DNA from 3 places in the Sedimentibacter sp. MB35-C1 genome. Region 3 is predicted to be linked to each of the others. Evidence: riboswitches for the same ligand, from Rfam matches in the RefSeq annotation. Region 3 holds a riboswitch; each other region holds the start of a gene.
The links. A riboswitch is a leader RNA that binds a small molecule or an ion and turns the genes downstream of it on or off. The one in region 3 is predicted to bind cobalamin.
Positions count from the first base shown of each region.

Region 1: it holds a riboswitch for cobalamin, as region 3 does, so the genes downstream of both, cbiD (cobalt-precorrin-5B (C(1))-methyltransferase CbiD) here and RBQ61_RS14705 (sirohydrochlorin cobaltochelatase) in region 3, are expected to answer to the same signal.
Region 2: it holds a riboswitch for cobalamin, as region 3 does, so the genes downstream of both, cbiB (adenosylcobinamide-phosphate synthase CbiB) here and RBQ61_RS14705 (sirohydrochlorin cobaltochelatase) in region 3, are expected to answer to the same signal.

Region 1 covers NZ_CP133188.1:1,157,784-1,165,118, forward strand. Annotated here, with positions in the region: gene RBQ61_RS05295 (ABC transporter ATP-binding protein) at 110-874, opposite strand; gene RBQ61_RS05300 (iron ABC transporter permease) at 875-1,897, opposite strand; gene RBQ61_RS05305 (ABC transporter substrate-binding protein) at 1,894-2,847, opposite strand; cobalamin riboswitch at 3,027-3,208, opposite strand; cobalamin riboswitch at 3,314-3,487, shown strand; gene cbiD (cobalt-precorrin-5B (C(1))-methyltransferase CbiD) at 3,609-4,697, shown strand; gene cobM (precorrin-4 C(11)-methyltransferase) at 4,707-5,462, shown strand; gene cobK (precorrin-6A reductase) at 5,462-6,205, shown strand; gene cbiE (precorrin-6y C5,15-methyltransferase (decarboxylating) subunit CbiE) at 6,202-7,335, shown strand, end outside.
Region 2 covers NZ_CP133188.1:1,897,619-1,904,953, forward strand. Annotated here, with positions in the region: gene RBQ61_RS08990 (hypothetical protein) at 144-767, opposite strand; gene RBQ61_RS08995 (N-acetylmuramoyl-L-alanine amidase) at 926-1,645, opposite strand; gene RBQ61_RS09000 (L-lactate dehydrogenase) at 1,903-2,895, shown strand; gene RBQ61_RS09005 (low specificity L-threonine aldolase) at 3,071-4,165, shown strand; cobalamin riboswitch at 4,205-4,374, shown strand; gene cbiB (adenosylcobinamide-phosphate synthase CbiB) at 4,469-5,419, shown strand; gene cobD (threonine-phosphate decarboxylase CobD) at 5,434-6,510, shown strand; gene RBQ61_RS09020 (phosphoglycerate mutase) at 6,507-7,335, shown strand, end outside.
Region 3 covers NZ_CP133188.1:3,018,348-3,025,682, reverse strand. Annotated here, with positions in the region: gene RBQ61_RS14720 (AI-2E family transporter) at 1-518, shown strand, start outside; gene RBQ61_RS14715 (hypothetical protein) at 561-1,526, opposite strand; gene RBQ61_RS14710 (peptidylprolyl isomerase) at 1,732-2,250, shown strand; cobalamin riboswitch at 2,303-2,507, shown strand; gene RBQ61_RS14705 (sirohydrochlorin cobaltochelatase) at 2,731-4,098, shown strand; gene RBQ61_RS14700 (hypothetical protein) at 4,098-4,652, shown strand; gene RBQ61_RS14695 (ABC transporter substrate-binding protein) at 4,676-5,821, shown strand; gene RBQ61_RS14690 (iron ABC transporter permease) at 5,843-6,868, shown strand; gene RBQ61_RS14685 (ABC transporter ATP-binding protein) at 6,865-7,335, shown strand, end outside.

The sequences.
Region 1 (7,335 bases), 1.8 Mb from region 3:
TAAACTATATTTTTATATATTATGCCCAAAAAAAGAATATATAAAAATTAAGGAATAAAATAAGAATTTCTGCTATTTTATTTTTGAAATAGAATTGGTATTTAGCGCTTTAAAAGCTTTCCCAATATTTTAAAGATTTAATCATATAGCCTGCTACATCCATATCGTATACGTCATTAATTGTTTTCGAAGAAATTATATCCTCAGCTCTTCCATAGGCAGCTATGTTACCGTTTTTAAGAAGAAGCACGTTATCTGCAAGCTTCATGGCTAAGTTCAAATCGTGAAGTACTCCTATAACTGCATGGCCTTTCTGTTTGGACCAAACTTTTAAAAAATCTATAAGCTCAGCCTGATTTTTAAGGTCAAGGTGGTTTGTCGGTTCATCAAGAAGTATGATACTTGGCTCTTGTGCCAGGGCTCTTGCAAGATATACTCTTTGAAGTTGTCCTCCGGATAGTGTGTTAATCTGCTTGTTTTTCAGGTTTAACAGATCGACGGCTTTCAGGCATTTTTCTGTATATTCTCTGTCTATGGCAGAAGGTTCCTTAAATGTTCTTTCTTTCATATGAAGATATCTGCCCAAAAGTACAGTTTCATATACTGTATAGGAAAAATAAATGCTGGATATTTGGTTCATAACTGCTATTTTTTTTGCTATTTCTGTTCTTTTCATTAAGGATATTTCTCTGCCGTCTATTTTTATGAAGCCTTTGTGAGGTATAATACCGGCTATCGTCTTTATAAGGGTTGTTTTTCCGCATCCATTTGGCCCTAAAACACAGAGACTTTCACCTTCAGAGACGTGTAAGTCTATATTTTTCACTATGTCATAACCGTTGTATCCTGAAGAAACATTTGATAAAGTGAGCATCTATAATTCCTTTCTTTTAGAAAAATATACATAAGCAAAAAATGGTGCGCCGATCAGTGCGGTTATGCTTCCCACAGGCAGCTCTGAAGGAGATATGATTGTACGGGCAATTAGATCACATATTACCATGAAGGAGCCTCCAAAAATCCAGGACATAGGAATTACAACTTTGTGCGCAGAGCCAAAAATTTTTCTTACAACATGGGGAGCGACCAAGTCAATAAATCCTATAACACCTGTAAAGGATATTGCACTGCCGGTCAGGGCAGCCGATAAACCGAGTAAAATCCATTTGATTTTGAAGACGTCTACTCCCATTGTAAAAGCTTGTTCTTCTCCAAATGTCATTATATCCATTTCCTTTGAATAAAAAGCAATAATAATAACACCGGCAAGCACGATAGGAAACAGTATAAAAATGCTAGACCAATCCTTGAGCGCAAATGAACCCATTTGCCAGAAGGTAAGCTGCTTAATATGATCTCCTGACATGGAAGTAATAAGTGTCAATATTGCATTTACAAATAATGAAAAAACCATTCCTGTTAATATGATGGTGTTGTTTTCTAAGTTTTTATCCATTTTTGAAGCAAATTTCACAGCCAAAAAAACAGTAAGCAGACCGCATGACAGTCCAGCTGCAGGCAAGGTGAACATTTTCAGAAAAGGAATGCTGAATCCTGTTACTATAATAAAAGCGGCACCCAATGATGCGCCTGATGACACGCCGAGAGTATAGGACGAAGCCAGAGGATTTTTCAGTACTGACTGCATCACGGCTCCGCTTACAGCAAGAGCACCTCCAACAATGAAGGCGAGAATGGCTCTTGGAAGCCTGAGATCCCATACTATTGATACGAATACATCTGGTATGCTTGAGGGCAGCTCTGTTGAAAACAGCTTGTTTGAAACTATTGCCGCAATATCCCCCGGCGGCACATATATGCTTCCTAAAGCCACTCCAATCAGCAATACTAATACACCTAATAAATAATAAACTATTACTTTTATACTTATTTTCATTTTTTATAAACTTCCGGATATATTGCTACGGACATTTGTTCCATTGCTTTAATTATATTTTGATTCGACAATGAGCTGAAATTATTGTCAATATAGTAAACATCATCATTTTTCACAGCAGTTATATTTTCCCACCCGGTGCGGTTTTTAATTTCATCAACAGCATTTTCTATATAGTTTACATTTGTGAGTATTATGTCGGGATTGGAGGCTACTATTACTTCATCTGATATAGAGACCCATTTTTCCTGATCTTTCAGAATGTTTTCAGCTCCCAGCAATTCAATCATTTCATTTAAGAACACGCCGCTGCCGAAACTGTATAAATCGGGCGCTGCAGCAATTTCAAAGTATACCTTTTTTTTGTTTTCAATAGTTGTACTAATTTTTTCGAATCTAGATATTTCAGTTTTCATGTTGTCTACAATATCTCTGCCCTTATCACCGGCTTGAAGAGAGTCGGCTATAAAGATTATGTCTTTGTAGATTCCTTCTATACTGTCGCTTGACGGTATGTATGCAACGGTTATCCCAAGATCTTTAATAGGTTTAAATGGGTCATTTCCGTCACTCATGCTCATCCCTGTAGCATAAATTATGTCAGGCTCCAGTGCTACAAGCTGCTCAACGTCCGGGTTCATAATGTCAAAGAAAGGCACATCATCAGGAATTCCGGCTATATCTTCTGAATACTTGTCAACTGCAACAAGCTTATCTCCATACCCTAAAGCCACTATCATTTCTGTGTTAGCAGGTGATATGGATATTATTCTATCAATTTCCGAAGGTATGTTTATCTTGTTTCCTGCCCTGTCTTCAGAAATAAGCTGAGCATTTTGAACTGAATTTTCATCAGACGGTTCTTTAGGTTGTGACTGCTCATTTGTGCATGCTGACAGAGACAATACAATAATCAATGCTAAAATAGGTAAATATAGTCTTTTTTTCATGATTCTCCTCCAATTAAACAATTCGTACAACAGTATTTTCTGCTTGATTATATAAGTTTGCGGACATAAAAAAACGCCTCGACAAATTAACCGAAACGTAAAATCCACAATGCTTTAAATATGTTCAAATTATTATTCAGCCAGTGCTCTTTTTTCCTGAAGAACATGACATCTGCGGTATTTACGCAAATAATATCGGCAGGTTTTCCGACTCAGAGGTCACAACAATTTTTAGCCTTCCCGGATATCCAGTGGCTGGCTGAACCTTAAAAATTGCTCTCTCATTACGGCAGCAGGACTGTTTAGGACTTTAACCTAATTCCCTATTATCGCAAGGCGCACCAATATTATGGTTTTTCAATTAATTTAAGTATAGTATATTACATTTTAATTGTCAATAAATACGGCCCGTTTTCTGACCTATAATTTATTGACAATGATTAATGCATAATATATAATTGATTCAAACCGAATATTATGTTGTGGTAACTTATGTTTTAAAAGGGAAAACAGTAAAAGCTGTTACAGCCCCCGCTACTGTGAAAGGTGATAATGCTTGATGCCACTGTGCTTATGCATGGGAAGGTGTGTGTTAGATGATCCGAAAGTCAGGAGACCTGCCAGAATATATATTTGTAGATTTTCGGGAGGATAATCTAAAATAAGAACATATTTGATAGTATGGTCATTCAATTGTTATTTAGAACTTCCGTGAACACGGAAGTTTTTTTATACTTTCAAAATATGTTAATGAGGTGCGTATGGAAAAGTATATGGTTGTAAACGGAAAAAAGTTAAGATGTGGTTTTACCACAGGAACATGTGCTACAGCTGCGGCAACTGCCGGAGCATTGATGATATTTACAGGCGAAACTGTAGATAAGGTGTCGGTTAGGCTTCCAAGAGGAGAAATATTAATTATTGATATTAAGACTCCTGTTTTTAGCGTACATGGAGTTAGATGTTGTGTTAAAAAGGATAGCGGAGATGACCCTGATTCCACAGATGGTATTTTAATTTATGCCGATGTTAGTTTGGATGATTCGGGAAAAATAAATATCGTGGGAGGAAAGGGTGTTGGAAAAGTAACTCAGAAAGGTCTGGATTGTTCTGTTGGAGAACCTGCTATTAATTCTGTTCCCAGAAAAATGATAACTGAAAATGTTCAGAGAATTTGCAGTCAATATGGGTATAGCGGCGGAGTTAATATAGTGATATCTGTTCCCGAAGGGGAAGAGGTTGCAAAAAAGACGTTTAATCCGCAGCTTGGAATTGTAGGAGGTATTTCTATAATAGGGACGACGGGTATAGTGGAACCTATGAGTGAAAAAGCTCTTATTGACAGTCTTAAGATTGAAATGCAGGTAATAAGAGAAAGAGGATACAATACGCTTTTGGCGTTTCCCGGAAACTATGCGGAAAACTTTATAGACAAAACCTTGGGAATAAAAGGTGAAAACAGTCTTAAATTCAGCAATTATCTTGGAGAGGTGCTGGATTATGCCTTGGAGCTCGACTATAAGGAAATACTTATAGTAGGACATATAGGCAAATTGGTTAAAGTAGCCGGAGGTATGATGAATACACATTCCAACACCGGTGATTTTAGAATGGAAATGCTAGGCTGCTATGCTGGTTTATACGGTGCGGGAAGTAACGTTATATCTCAGATTTTATCAAGCGTTACTACTGAGCAGGCAATAGATATATTAAAAAAGGAAAAATTAGATAAAAAAGTAATTAAAAAAATATATGAAAGAGCCCTTTATTATATAAACAGGAGAGTTGGAGATAGAATTAACATTAAGCTCATAATGTATTCAAATAAGCACGGGCTATTAAATTGGTAGGAGAAAAGTATGGTAAATTTTGTAGGGGCAGGACCCGGAGCGGCAGATTTAATAACATTAAGAGGGCACAAACTTTTATCTGAAGCAGATGTTATTATATATGCAGGGTCTCTTGTAAACAAAGAATTGTTAAAGTATGCAAAGGAAGGGGCAGAAATCCACAACAGCGCTCATATGACTCTTGAAGAGGTAATTGAGGTTGTGAAAAAGGCGGAAAAGGAAAACAAAAGCACGGTTAGGCTTCATACCGGTGATTCAAGTATTTACGGTGCAATAAGAGAACAGATTGATATTTTGAGGTCTAATGGAATTTCATATGATGTGGTTCCAGGTGTCAGTTCATTCTGCGGTGCGGCAGCATCTCTTAAAGCTGAATACACTCTGCCGGATGTGAGCCAATCTGTAATAATAACAAGGATGGAGGGAAGAACTCCCGTTCCGGAACGAGAAAGCATACGTTCTTTTGCCGCTCACAATGCGACAATGGTATTGTTTTTAAGCTCAGGGTTGACTGAGGAACTATCCCGGGAGTTAATTGCAGGCGGGTATGATGAAGAAACTCCTGTCGCAGTCGTGTACAAGGCCACATGGCCAGATGAAAAAATATTTAGATGTACAGTGAAAACTCTGCCTGAAACAATGCAAAAAAATAATATAACTAAGACTGCACTTATTCTTGTGGGAAATTTTCTCGGCGACAGCTATGAAAGAAGTGAATTATATAATCCAAAATTTACTCACGAGTTTAGGAAGGGGACCCACTAATGCATGTTTGTATTTTCGGAGGTACGACAGAGGGCAGACTTTTGACCGAATTTCTGAATGACATTGGTGTAAGCGTTAGATTGTTTGTAGCTACGGATTACGGCGAGCAATTCATAAAAGATATGGACAATGTTACAGTTTACTGTGAGAGGCTTGATAAAAAAGAAATGATTGAGTTGTTTGAGAAGAATCAATTTGATTTTGTAATTGATGCAACTCACCCGTTTGCAACTGAAGTCTCTAGAAATGTGAGAGAGGCAGCAGAATTCTGCAGACTTAATTACTTAAGAATAGTAAGAGAAGTATGCGAAAATTCTCAGTGCTTATATTTTGACAGCGTTAATGAAATTGTTTCATATTTAAACAACAGAGAAGGAAATATTCTTCTTGCTACAGGAAGCAAAGATTTAGATAAATTTACGCATGTACGCAATTATGCGCAAAGAATTTTTGTCAGAATTCTCCCTATGACAAGCTCTTTAGAAAGGGCATTGAAGCTTGGATTTTCAAATAAAAATATTATCTGCATGCAGGGGCCTTTCAGCGAGGAATTGAATATTGCAATGATTAATTCAGTTGGTGGTGGGTTTGTTGTGACAAAAGAAAGTTCATCATCGGGAGGCTTTGAGGAAAAGGCCTCTGCATGCACCAAAACCGGTGCAGAATGTCTTGTATTAAAGAGGCCATATGAAGAGGGAATAACGGTGGAGAAATTTAAAGAGCTTATTAGAGGTAGTATATGAAAAAAGTTTATATTATAGGTCTTGGTATAGGAAATATAAGCTACATGCATAAAAAATCAGAGGAAGCTGTAAATTCTTCTGAGTGCCTGATAGGTGCTGGGAGAATGCTTAAAAGTTTTATGGATTCTGGTAAAACGATTTATGAAAGCTCCAATGCAGAAAATATATGCGAGTATATAGATCAAAGCCGCTTTAATTCATATGGAATTATGGTGTCGGGAGACTCGGGATTTTACAGCTTGTCAAAAAAAATCACGGAAATCATTGCTCGAAAAAATGAAATTATTATTGAAAATATTCCGGCAATAAGTTCACTTCAGTATTTTACAGCTAAGTTGAACATTTCGTGGGACAATATAAACTATTTGAGTGCCCACGGGAGAAGTATCAATGTAGTATCCCATGTAATTTTCAATGAAAAGACTTTTATTCTGACAGGAAGAGATTTTGGACCGGGTGCAATATGTGAGCTTTTGACAAACAAGGGTCTGGGGCATCTAAAGGTAAGTGTAGGCGAAAATCTGTCATATGAAAATGAGAGAATAATTGAGTCTGAAGTGGAAAAAATTGCAGGCATGAAATTTGAAAGCCTCTCTGTAATGTTAATTCATAATAATGAATTTATATCAAAGGATGAAGGACTTCGTTCAATAAGGGATGAGGAATTTATAACAGGCAGCGCTCCTATGACGAAAAGTGAGGTAAGGTCATTGAGTGTGGGAAAACTGAACCTGAAAAGCAACTACACAGTATATGACATAGGTGCGGGCACAGGTTCGGTATCTGTGGAGGCAGCTTTGAAATTGCATGGCGGAACAGTGTACGCTGTGGAAAAGAATTCCCAGGCGGCAGAACTCATATATAAAAATATACAGAAGTTTAAAACACGCAATATCGAGGTTGTAAAAGGTTCAGCTCCATTGGCAATAGAAAATCTTCCAAAGCCGGATGCTTGTTTCATAGGAGGAAGTTCCGGAAATATGGAACAAATCATCAAAATAGTATTGGCAAAAAATCCAGATGTAGATATTGTTGTAAATACAATAACTTTGCAGAGCTTAAATGAAGCCTTGAGCTGCATGGAAAAATATAAAATTAAAAATATGGAAATTATAAATGTTTCTGTGTCT
Region 2 (7,335 bases), 1.1 Mb from region 3:
ATGCTACTATTGAAGATATTATAGGCATTAATTTTTTCATGTGTGAACCCCTCCTACAGAGAATCTCTGCTCTGTTCGCTAGTAGAACAGGAAGGTTTCGCTACGCTAGTTTTTTGTTTCTATTTTTTGTTTAGTCAGCCCGATCATTCTTTTATAAATAAACAGATTTTTCTGTTTATAGCATTAAGGGTAGCTTTTATTGTGGAATCGACCTTATTGTTATTAACAATTGCAGATCCTATCAGTGTGTTCTCTCTTCCACGCTCTATATGGGTAACGGAAGAAAGCATTACATCCATGCCTGCTATACGGGCGGCTTGTATATCATCAACTATGAAGCAGTCTAAATCAATTGCTTTTTTTATAGCGTTCAAAGTCGCCTGAGCCGCAACCATGAGGGTATTTTTTTCAGATTTTATTCCTTCTGCTTCTCCTATGTATTGTTTTTCATCCCATGAAAATTTAATGGAAATTTTTATTCTTTCCGAATTTGTCTCATTTGTATAACCTTCGTAAATCAGCCTGAAATCAGAGCTAATAGAAATGTTCTTATTAACTTGAGCAACACTTATAATCTTGTAATCTACATCCAAATTAAAATGAGACAGTAGAGCAGTTCTTATGTCCCGCACAATTTGTTTAGAGTGTCGGCTGCTGTCAGACAGGACATGTATTTCAGTTATATTATTATTAGAGTCGGTAATAATTTTACATGATAGAACAGATTTGATATTGGCGAGAAAATATTCTATTTCTTCGAAATCCATATTAGTCCTCCAAAACGTTATACTATCTTGATTATAATACAACATTCCCTATAATTCAACACAAAGTTAACAATAATTATTATATTTTTTAATAATTTTCAATAAATACAAAAAAATACATTTGCAGGCAGACCACAAACGTATTTTTTTGTATTATATTAATATTCATTAAAATATCTTATTAACCCAGTATATATTGCCCAAGCTGTTTTTTCCTGATATTCATCGGAAACCAGCTTCTTTTCTTCAGAAGGGTTTGATAAAAAACCGCATTCTATCAGCAGTACAGGAGGTTTCGTTTCGTCCATTATTTTTATGTTTTTTTTCACCTGAGGAACTCTTTTATTATTTTTATCAAGAATATTTTTTAATGAATCTTGCATTATTTCTGCGGCAATTTTTCCCGGCATGCTGTTTTTTTGATAAAAAACATGGGCGCCGTAATATTGTTTTTGCGGGAAGGAATTTAGATGTATGGAAATTGTCAAATCTGCTTCGGTTTCATTTATCATTTTTACCCTGTTTGTCAAATCTTCATTTTTCTTTTCTCTGATAGTTTTGGATTTTAGCGAATAGAGTCCTTCATCTTCATACCTGGTCATTTCTACATCGAATCCGCTTCCTTCAAGGAAAGCCATAAGCTTTTCAGATATTGCAAGAGTCAGGGGGGCTTCGCCAATTCCCATGTCACCGCTTGCTCCCTGATCGATACCTCCGTGTCCGGGGTCAATAAGAACCTTGAGCTTTTTTACCTGTTCTCTATCCGTTGCATCAATTGTCTCTGTTGTTTTGTTTATATCGGAAAATAATGACATCAGCATTACAATCATTAATGCTATCGCAAATATTATATTTACTCTTTTAAAAATATTTTCCATTGCTACCTCCAAAGCCTTTCTTATATAAGATTATGAGGGGCTGTCAACAATAATTACAAAATACTGCTTTATATAGTTGAAATTTTAATCGTGCGGCAGCAGGGCAGAAAACAGTAATATTTAATAGGAATTAATTAATCCAAAAGAGAATAAATATGTAATTTCTGATATTGTAAATCACAGCGCGGGATTGACAGATTACATATATGGCAGTAAACTGTAAAGAAATTTAAATAACAATTTTTAGGAGACATGACATGCACAAAAATAAATTAGTAGTTGTAGGAGTGGGACATGTCGGTTCATATGTTTTGGCAGATGCTATGAAAACCGGACTGTTCGCTGAAATAGGAGTAATTGATATTTTAGAGAATGTAGCTTATGGCGAGGCATTGGATCAAGCCCAGGCTACAGCATTGACTTATATGAACAACGTAAATGTTACAAATGGAGAATATGAACAATGTGCTGATGCAGATGTGATTATCGTAGCTGCAGGTCCAAGCATAATACCTGATCCAAATGATCCAAAAGGTGAACCAGACCGTACCTTATTGACAAAAACAAACTGTGAAGTTATTCGCGGTGTAATGAAAGGTATTACAAAATATACTAAAGATGCTGTTATTATTTTTATTACTAATCCATTGGATACTATGGTTTATATTGCCGAAAACGAATTTGGATATCCGAAAGGGCGTATTTTTGGTACAGGAACCATGCTTGATTCTGCCAGACTACGCAAAATAGTTGCTGATAATTACAATATTGATCCGAAATCTGTTACAGGATTTATGATGGGAGAACACGGCAGGACAGCTTTTCCTGTTATGAGCCATGTATATATCAGCGGGATTCCTTTATCTGAAGCAGATACTTTCCTAGAAGGAAAGAAAGATATACAAAATCCCGATGTGGTTAAAAAATTGACTGTAAGCGCTGCATATGAAGTGTTTAACGGCAAAGGCTGGACAAATGCAGGAGTCGCACAGTCGGCAGTTACAATGGCAAGGGCAGTGCTGTTAGACGAAAAAAGTATTTACCCTGCATCAACTACATTGCGTGGTCAATACGGTCATGACAAAGATGTGGCGCTGAGCATGCCATGTATTATAGGGCGTGAAGGTGTTTTGAAGCAGATACCTGTAAAGTTAAATGAATGGGAAACAAAAAAATTAGAAGAAACAATAGCGTATATCCAAGAAACCATGGTTGATGCAAAAACAGGTCCTAAATTTTCTAAGAGATAATATTTAAAATAAAAATCAAAGTTTTAGATACAGAGTATTTGAAACTTTGATTTTTATTGTTTGCTACAAAAACGATGATATATAATAATTGTGGCAAACATTATCATTTAGCGGTATAATAAAAATAAATGCTTGTTAGAAAGCATTGTAACAATAACATTTTAAGAGGTGAATTATGAAGTTAACTGATCAATATAAGGCTGCAAAGTATAAATTCCAAGGTAACGGTCCAAGAAGTATCGATATATTAAAGGAAGCCTTAAACAGTATACAAGAAGATAGGTTTGCCGATTTATACGGCAAAGGCGAAATTATTGAAGAATTTGAAAAGAAATTTGCTGGAATACTTGGAAAAGAATCAGCTGTTTTTATGCCAAGCGGTACGATGGCACAACAGATTGCTCTTAGGATCTACGCAGACGATAAAAACAACAAGAAAGTTGCATATCATCCTCTCTCACATTTGGAATTGCATGAGCAAGATGCAATAAAGATTTTGCATGGTTTGGAAACTGTTCTTTTGGGTGAAACAAACCGACTGTTTACCATAAAAGATTTAATGTCTGTTAAGGAGAATGTTGGGACTTTGTTAATTGAACTACCTCAGAGAGAAATAGGAGGATATCTGCCGGCTCTTAATGAATTGGAAGAAATTATAGAATACGCAAGGTCTAAAAATATGTACATCCATCTTGACGGTGCCAGATTATTTGAATCGCTTCCATACTATGAAAAATCTCCGGCTGAAATATCAGCGTATTTTGACAGCGTGTATATTTCCTTTTACAAGGGTATAGGTGCTGTTGCAGGAGCTGTTTTAGCTGGGGAAAAAGAGTTTATTAACAAAGCTAAAATCTGGAAACGCAGGCATGGAGGGGATTTAATAAGTCTCTATCCGTATATCATTGCTGCTGATTATTATTATGAAAAAAGAAAAGATATGATGAGTAAATTTCATGAAGAAGCTATAGAACTGGCAAAGTATTTCAATGATTTGCCATCTGTTCGTACGACACCTGAAATACCGATGACTAATATGTTTCATGTGCATGCTGATTTCAGCAGTGATCAACTGGAGAAAATAGTTTCAAAAATATTTAGCGAATTTGATGTTTCAATAGCCGGAGGTATTAAAAAAATAGATGAAAAAACATCAAAATTCGAAATATCAATTGGTGAAGAGTTTTCGAAAATTCCTAAGGAATTGTTAAAACAAGTATTTGACAGGTTTAATGAATACATAAAAGTAAGAAGCTATCTCTTTCATTGACATTTAAATCCTGTTGATTTATAATTATTTCATAAATAAATGAAAATGTACTTTGTTGGTAACTTTTGTTTTAATAGGGAAAACAGTAAAAGCTGTTACAGCCCCCGCTACTGTGAAAGGTGATAAGGCTCATTGCCACTGTGAAAATGGGAAGGCGAGCGTTAAATGATCCGAAAGTCAGGAAACCTGCCAAATTAGTTTTTTATGGATTGTCGGGAGGACTGTCTGAAATATGTGTGTAACCGCCTTCCGTTCAGGAGGGTTTTTTGTTTGTCCAAATAAGGTATGTCAGAAAGGAATAATATGAATTCACTCATCATCGGATATGTGCTTGATTTGATTATCGGAGATCCTCAAGGATGGTTTCATCCTATAAGACTCATAGGGAATATGATTTGCTTTGTTGAGGACAAGCTGAGAAAATGCTGCAAAAATTCAAAGGAAGAAACAGCGGCAGGAGCGATATTATGGTTTTCGGTTGTTTTTACTTCATTTGTAATTCCATATGTAATTTTATATTTTGCATCAAAGGTTAGTTTTATGCTTGCATTAATTATTGAAGGATTAATGTGCTACTACATACTTGCAACAAAAAGTTTGAAGGATGAAAGTATGAAGGTTTATAAATCACTGAAAAGAAATGATTTAGCTGAAGCTCGTAATTATTTATCTTTTATTGTGGGCAGGGACGTGGAAAAGCTTAATGAAGTATCTGTTGCAAAAGCGGCTGTGGAAACTGTTGCAGAAAATGCATCTGACGGGGTTATTGCTCCAATGCTTTACATAATGATTGGAGGAGCTCCTCTGGGATTTATGTACAAGGCAGTCAATACTTTAGATTCAATGGTTGGATACAAAAATGAAAAATATATAAATATAGGCAGGGTTTCAGCCATAGCTGATGATGTTGCAAATTTCATTCCCTCAAGGATTTCAGCGCTTATTATGATCGCTGTGGCATTTATTACAGGCATGGATTACAAAAATGCCCTCAGAATCTATTTGCGAGATAGGTACAATCACAAGAGCCCAAACTCAGCACATACGGAATCAGTGTGCGCCGGAGCTCTGGACATAATGCTTGGAGGAGACAGCTATTACGGAGGCGCGCTTGTCAGCAAGCCGACAATAGGAGATGACATAAGAAAAATAGAAATAGAAGATATTAAAAGGGCTAATAGGCTTATGTACGCAGCATCTATGCTGACGTTGGCAACAGGTTCATTGCTTTACTACTTTGTTACAAGCTTATAAAATAGGAGAATACTATGAGTATAGAAATACATGGCGCCGACATATATACGGCGGCCGAAAAAAACGGTAGCGGGATAAATGAAATATTGGATTTTTCATCAAACATAAATCCTTTGGGTATACCCGATTCGGTTAAATCCGCCTGTATAAATTCAATTGAATATTCTAACAGGTATCCGGACATCAATTCTTCAGAATTAATCCGAAGTATTGCATCAGTCGAAAAAGTCCCGACCAGCTTTATTTTTGCGTCAAATGGAGCAGCAGAAGCCATATATCGTATTGCTTTTTTCTTAATGCCCAAAAAAGGCCTTGTTACTGCACCGGCCTTCAGCGAATATGAGAGCGCATTGAAAGCAGTCGGTGCAGATATTAACTATTACAATCTGGGTGAAGAATATGAATTTAAGATAAAGGATAACATATTAAATCATATAAATAATGATACAGATATTGTATTTTTGTGCAACCCCAATAATCCAACTGGGCAAATAACAGATATTAAAACAACAGAAAAAATAATTGACAAATGTATGAAGTCAGGGGCAACTGTGGTTATAGATGAATGTTTTCTGGATTTTGTGGAAAATAAAGAATCATTAAGTTCTGTCAGACTAATGAATAAATACAATAATCTTATTGTATTGAAAGCATTTACCAAAATATATGCTATTCCGGGGATACGCCTGGGTTATTGTATGTCTTCAAAAAGAGATGTTATTAATGGACTGAAATCGTCAGGGCCTCCCTGGAATGTTTCGAATATTGCACAGGCTGCGGGGATTGCGGCACTGAAGGAAAGAGAGTATGTAAGCAGGACTGTTTCGTACATAAAGGAGCAAAGAAATTACATGCTCAGTGAACTAAATAAGTTGAATATTAAGGCATATAATTCTAATGCCAACTATATATTGTTTAAAATTTTTAATGATGTGGATTTAAAGGAAGAACTGCTTAAAAAAAATATATTGATAAGAAGCTGCTCAAATTACAAAAACTTTGACAGAAGCTATTACAGAATTGCAGTGAAATCAAAGAATGAAAATAAACTTCTCATTAAGGCATTGTATGAAATAAGGGAGATGCTATGAAGAAGGTTTTAATAATAATAGACGGTTTAAGTGAAAAAAATATAGCAGAGCTGAATGATATGCAGCCTTTAGAATACGCATATACACCGTTTATTGATAAGATTATTTATGAAGGGTTCCGAACAAAAAAGATGTATTGCCCTGATGGAAGAGAGCCTGACAGCTTGGGGTGCATTTTATCAATACTTGGAGTTAACGGAAATCTTATTCCAAAAAACAGGGCATATCTTGAGGCAGTTGCGGAAAATATTGATGCAGGAGAAGATGAGGTTGCTCTGAGATGCAACTTAGTGAGCATTCAAGGCAACAAGCTTGAATCCTTTAACGGTGAGGGTCTTACAAGAGAAGAGATGCGTTCAGCTTCAGGGAATATAAAACCCGGGGGCATTAAATTTTATCACTTGAATGAATACAGAAATATTATCATTGCTGGGAAATCAGAAAAGCTTTTTTCTATTAAGGATATGCCTCCTCATGAAAACATAGGAGGCAGAATGGAGTGCTTGCTGAATCAGCTTGAAGGAATTAAAGAATTAAAGGAATTTATAAATGATAACAAATTTTCTGTGAGAGGTAAAAGCTATATGTTTTATCCCTGGGGCGTTGCGGATAAAACAGTACTGCCTTCGTTTCCTGAATTGTTTGGAAAGAGTTGTTCGTGCATATGCAGTGCTGATATTATGAAAGGTATAGCCAAATCTATGAAGATGGACGTTCCTGTTCTTAAAAGGGGAACGGGGGATGTTGATACAGATTTAAGAGAAAAAGCGGAAAATGCAATTAATGAGCTGAAAACTCATGATACAGTTATAGTTCATGTAAACG
Region 3 (7,335 bases):
CCTTCACTGAGGCGAATAGAATTTTTAAGAGCTTTTTAAACGGCAAGCTTCTTGATTCTACAATAGTAGGAATTGTATGCGTGATTTTATTTTTTATATTCCGTGTTCCATATGCGCCACTTATGGGGACAATTATTGGGACGTTTAACATAATTCCTTACTTTGGACCCATTATAGGATCTGTTCCTGTGATTGTAGTGTCTTTTTTCGTGGACCCATCCAAAGCAATAACGGCGCTAATTATAATTGTTATAGTGCAACAGCTGGATGCTAATTTTCTTGACCCGCGCATTGTGGGGAAAAATGTGGGAGTAAGTCCGCTATGGATTATTACATCAGTAACGGTAGGAGGAAATATGTTCGGAGTTCTTGGAATGATTCTTGGAGTTCCGATTGTGGTACTTATTAAAACTGTTATTGAAGAATCCGTAGATGTATTGTTAATAGAAAAAGGAATAGGGGACATAGAGAAAGAAAAGCTGAGAACAGATGTAAAAAGACGTAGATTTAGACACTGAATATATGTAAAAAAACCTGCCTTATAAGCAGGTTTTTGAATATTATTCTTCAGCTGATTGGCACCTTGGTCTGCATCCGGAGCCGCCGCCTGCTCCTCCCACAGAGTTTTCATCAATCTGTCTCGGGAATAAGCGAGGGAATGTAGGACAAATGCTTGCTTGTTCAGGAGAGAGCTGCACAAATCCTGTTGACAGAACACATAGTTGTACGGGAACAACTATTTTCTTTTCGCAGGAGATGCAAAGTGAAATTATTAAGTTAACGGATAATTCACCTGTCCTCGGATCGAGAGTGAAATCTCTTTGAATGCTATTTGTTGCAAGTCTTACCACACAGTCTAAATTGCAGAATTCAGTAAATCTTGGCAGGAATGCTGTGTCATATACTGAAGGTACGCAAATTTCAAAGAAGTTCGTTAGTACTAAAGGATTACATGTAGGAGCAATTTCAACTACAGCTGTCAATGTAATAATGCTTTCACTGTTTGAATCACATGGTGTTACAACTAAATCCATTTCTACTTCAACACATCCGGAAACTTCAATGTTTTGTGTTCCGAATACAGGTGTTCCCTGCTCTTCATCATCACAGAACTGAGTGTCTGCCCAAATTAATTTTTGACTTAATGTACCATCAGGACCTATAACCTTATAATCGCAGCCATCTTCTTTCTTAACAAATTGACCACCTGATAAAGTTGTAATAGGATTAATTTTCATATTGCATTCGTCATTAATGTTTTCGGGATTGAAGAATTTTCTGCATCTTATTTCTGATATTCTTATTACATTTGTTCCGCATCCTAATCTTGGCTCAAAGCAAGTATCGGGAGCAGTTTTAAGCCCTTGTAAATTAAATAGTACTGCATCGTATACTTTTTGAACATATATTGGCTCTGTTACTACGTTTCTCAGGGTTCCGTCCCAATCACAACCTGACTGGCCGGTGCAGCATCTTTCAGCTACTCCGCCGGTACCTAGAACGTTGTTTCTATCTGAGCATTTCATGCTTATATAACCTCCTCATATTTACTATAACTTTACTTTAATATATTCCGGTGTATAGATGTTGTTACAACCTTAAAATTAAAATATTCAGAAAGAATATGCAAATTTTATTATTTTATCAACATCATTGCAGCAATTACGTCTTGAATAATTCTGCATGATAGTGTAAAGTATAGTAAATAATAACATAATAAATGGAGGATATATGAAATTACCGGTAGTAACATTTGAATTTGAAAACGGCGATACAGTAAAGGCAGAGCTTTATCCCGAAATTGCTCCTAATACTGTGAAGAACTTTATATCATTGATCAATAAAAATTTTTATGACGGCTTAACATTTCACAGAGTAATTAAAGGGTTTATGATTCAAGGAGGATGCCCAACAGGAAATGGTACAGGAGGTCCTGGATATTCAATCAAAGGTGAATTTACATCCAATGGTTTTAAGAATGATTTAAAACACACTGAAGGTGTTTTATCAATGGCAAGAGCTATGGCTCCCAACTCTGCAGGTTCTCAGTTTTTTATTATGCATAAAAAATCACCACATCTAGACGGACAATATGCTGGATTTGGCAAAGTTACGGAAGGAATGGACATAGTAGATAAACTTGCAAATTCAAAGACTGATTACAGAGATAAACCTATGGAAGATGTGAGATTAAAAAAAGTAACGATAGAAACCTTCGGAGAAACCTACGAAGAACCGGAAAAAGCGTAAACACATTATGAAAAAGCACCAATGCAATGACTAAATATTATTGACAAAGTGTTTCTTATGGTGCTATACTGATTTAAATTGAATATAGGAATCAGGTTATGGAAGTTGGGTGCAAATCCCACGCAAGACCGTTGCTGTAATTCACTGATGCTTTGACTAATACCACTGGAAATTATTCCGGGAAGGTGTCAAAGATAGCGTTCTATGTAAACGCAGGGTGATAAGCCAGAATACTTGCCGGTTTCCTTGCTGCACTTACAGTGCAGTGCGTACAGCCCTGCGGACTACCATGGCTATGGATGCAATACAAACATATTTCATTTTGTATGAATATGTTATAGTCTCACGTTTTATTTACGTCTGCGAGTTAATCGCAGACGTTTTTTAGTTTCGGTCTTATTAACGCCGGCGGATTTTTCTAAAATCCACCGGATATGACATAAAGCAATATATAAAAACAATTAAAAAGGAGTATTAATAATGAAGAAACAAATTAAAAAATTATTTACGCTTATACTGGCACTGTCGTTATTGCTAATAATGGCAACAGGATGTTCAAATTCAACAAATGCTGCAGACGAAAATCCTCTGGCTGAAAACCCTCCAGTTGAAAATCTATCAGAAGATTCCCCGTCCAAAGTTATACTGGCAGTAAGTTTTGGTACAAGCTACAATGACAACCGTGACTTATCCATTGGAGGCGTTGAGAAAGCGTTGCAAGAAGCTTATCCTGAATATGAGGTTCGACGTGCATTTACAAGTCAGATTATCATTGACAAGCTTAAAGATCGCGACGGTTTAGAAATTGACAATGTAACAGAAGCAATGGATCGTTTGGTAGCAGATGGTGTAAAAGAGGTTGTAATACAGCCTACACATGTTATGAACGGTTTTGAGTATGATGATATTATCAACGAAGTATCAGCATATAAGGACAAATTTGAAAGCTTTAAGGTTGGCAAACAATTGCTTGCCTCAGATGAAGATTTTAAAGAAATTGTCTCAGTTATAACTGAAGAGACAAAATCATATGACACAGAGGGAACTGCAATTGTGTTCATGGGTCACGGAACAGAACATGAGTCAAATGCTGTATATTCAAAGGTTCAACAATACATTACCGATGCAGGTCATGATAATTATTTTATGGGCACAGTGGAAGCAACTCCATCTTTAGATGATGTTATTGCTCTTGTTAAAGAATCTGGAGCAAACAAGGTTGTCTTGCTACCATTTATGATTGTTGCAGGAGATCATGCTAACAATGATATGGCAGGTGATGAAGAAGATTCATGGAAAAGCGCATTTGAAGCAGAAGGATATGAGGTTGAGACTGTGCTTAAAGGTATGGGTGAGTACACAGGTGTTCAGAATATGATTGTTAAGCATTTGGGTGAAGCCATAGATCAAAGTACTAATGAGGAAAATGTGCCTGCTGAAGATACGGATGACTTAGAAGAAGCCGAAAAAGCTCAAACATTACAGGGTGACCAGATTAAGGACGGCACGTATCAGATTGAAGTTTCTTCCAGTTCCAGTATGTTTCGCATAATTGATGCACAACTAACTGTAGCAAAGGGTGAAATGTCAGCAGTAATTACTCTCAGTGGAACGGGTTATGAGAAATTATACATGGGTACCGGTGAAGAGGCACTTGCCGATACTGATGATAAATGTATTTATTATGTAGAGGACAGTGAAGGTAAGTACACATATGAAGTACCGGTGGTAGCACTTAACCAGGATATTAACTGCGCTGCATGGAGTATAAATAAAGAAGCATGGTATGATAGGGTTCTGGTATTTCAATCCTCAATGATACCAGAAGAAGCTGTGACAGTGGAATAATGTATGCAAAAAATGCACTAGGTTTTGTTTATAGTAAAATGAAATATGAGATGAAAAAAATTATAGCTTTGGTTATTCTTTTATTAATAGCAATATTGCCGGTTAAAGCAATTGCTGCGGATTTTCCGGCAGACGGCAGGTACACTGTGGAAGCAACTCTCTCTGGAGGGTCGGGCAGAGTGAAGATCGAATCTCCGGCAGAGTTGACAGTTGCAAGCGGTACTATGACTGCTTCTGTAATTTGGAGCAGTCCGTATTACGAGTATATGCTGGTAGATGGAAATTACTATTATCCCGTCAATACTGACGGGAATTCCACATTCGAGATTCCTGTTTCACTGGACAAGGATATGGCTGTAAGTGCACAAACTGTGGCAATGAGCGTACCCCACGAAATTGACTACACGATTCGTTTTAATTCCGATACACTTAAGCCCTTTAACGGTGGTGGGGCAGCTGAAATCCTGTTTGACATCAGCATCGCAGCTGTAATCATAGTTTTGATAATAGGGCTCTTTTCATATGTTACTGTTAAATCAAAACAAAAAAACTAGATAAAAAAAATAAGGATTAAAAAATGATAAAAAAGCAAAATATACTCATTACGATATGTGTGATGATTATTTTTCTGGTTACAGGATGCACCGGTAGCAAGCATGTAAGCAAGAAAGGGCTTGGAAACGGATGGGAGCCAGAAAGTAGTTTAGAGCTTAAGTATGCAGAAAATTTTAGTGTAGACTATTACAACGGCGGGTATGCCCTGATAACCATATCAGATGGTGGCAGATATCTGGTTGTACCGGAGTCCATTGATATACCAGAAGGCATAGATTCAGACATTGCGGTTCTGAGGCGGCCCATTGAGGATATCTATCTCGTTGCCACTTCTTCCATGTGTCTGTTTGATGCCCTGAATTCCTTAGATAGTATCAGCCTATCAGGAACAAAATCGAAAGACTGGTATATTAAAAATGCAAGGGAAGCAATGGAAGCCGGCGATATTATATATGCGGGGAAATATAATGCGCCGGACTATGAGCTAATTATGTCAAATGGCTGCAGCCTTGCAGTTGAGTCCACAATGATAAACCATAATCCAGAGGTTAAAGAAAAACTGGAAGAGCTGGGTATTCCGGTGCTTACAGACCAGTCAAGCTATGAAGTTCATCCTCTTGGACGTACTGAGTGGATAAAACTTTACGGAGTCCTAACAGGAAAAGAATCAGTTGCAAAACAGGTTTTTAACGAACAGGCAAGTTATTTGGAGGAAATTTCAAATAAGGAAAACACAGGTAAAACAGTAGCGTTTTTTTATATAAGCTCTTCAGGCAATGCCATCGCCAGAAAATCAGGTGACTATGTAACAAGAATGATTAAGCTTGCCGGAGGTGATTATATATATGATGACCTTGGAGATCCAGAAAGCGCCACCAGCACAGTTACACTTGAGATGGAGAAATTTTATTCCACAGCAAAAGATGCAGATTTTATCATATATAACAGCACTATAGACGGTGAGCTTTCTTCCGTAGAAGAATTGATAAATAAAAACAGCTTGATGGAAGATTTTAAGGCGGTTCAAAACGGAAATGTATGGTGTACAAGCAAAAATCTGTTTCAAGAAACCACACAGTTTGGCCTGATGATTTCAGATATACGCCAGATGCTAACTGATGACGACAAAAATCTGACAGAATTAAATTTTATGTACAAGCTGCATTAATAACTCAGCGGGGAAAGATGAATGGAAATAGAAAACAAAAGCGCAAGATATTTAAGGTACTTTATCACACTGACGATATTAATTGTTCTCTTTGTGGTTTTGTTATTATTGAATATTAAGTTAGGAAGTGTAGACGTTTCGGTGAAAGATATTATCAAAATATTGTTTAACCGTGGCGGAAATGAGGCTGATTACAGCATAATATGGAAAGTTCGACTACCAAGAATAGCAGCAGGTATTATACTGGGAGGGGCATTGACTCTGTCAGGATTCTTGCTCCAGACGTTTTTCAATAATCCTATTGCGGGACCATATGTGCTGGGGATTTCATCCGGTTCAAAAATGATGGTTGCCATAGTGATGATAACAGTACTCAGTAAGTACAATGCTGTCAGCTCCGGAGTCCTTATAACTGCAGCATTTGCAGGAGCTATGATTTCCATGGGTTTTGTCCTTATCATATCAAGAAAGGTTAAGAAGGCGTCAATGCTTATTGTCTGCGGCGTTATGATTGGCTATATATGCTCTGCGGCCACAGACATAATGATTACATTTGCCAATGATGCAAACATTGTAAATCTTCATAATTGGTCTCTTGGCAGCTTTTCGGGAACTTCATGGAGGGACGTACGTGTAATGGCTATGGTGGTAATGACTGCCTCGGCAATAGTGTTTCTTATGTCTAAATCTATAGGTGCTTATCAGATGGGCGAAAGCTATGCGCAGAATATGGGTGTAAACATCAAATTGTTTCGCATCATGCTTATATTGCTTTCCAGCTTTCTGTGCGCTTGCGTTACTGCTTTTGCCGGACCTATATCATTCGTAGGTATAGCAGTGCCACATTTGGTAAAATCATTTTTGAAAACATCAAAGCCGCTTATTGTCACTCCGATGTGCTTCTTAGGCGGTTCTGTTTTCTGTTTAGGCTGTGATCTTATAGCAAGGGTTTTATTTGCTCCTGTGGAACTAAGCGTAAGTTCAGTGAGCTCAGTATTTGGGGTTCCTATTGTAATTTACATTATGTTAAGAAAGAGAGTACAATGATGACTACGGAATACTTTTTCAGCACAAAGCAGCTGACGGTAGGCTATAACGGTAAGCCTATGATAAAAGATATTGCAATACGTTTAAAAAAGGGGCAGGTACTGACTTTGATCGGTCCTAACGGCTCAGGCAAATCCACCATTCTAAAAAGCATAACAAAACATCTAAACAGTATATACGGAACAGTCTATATTGACAATAAATCAATAGATACTATGAGTAACAAAGAAATGTCCTATCTATTAGCTGTCGTGTTGACAGAAAAGCTTAAAACGGAGCTTATGACCTGCAAAGACGTGGTCGCAACAGGGCGGTACCCATATACTGGAATGCTTGGCATACTCTCGGAACAGGATAATATCGAAATTCGAAAGGCTATGGATCTTGTGAATGCATGGGAATTGCGAGATAGAGATTTCAATGAAATCAGTGATGGACAGCGTCAGAGAATACTGATTGCAAGAGCA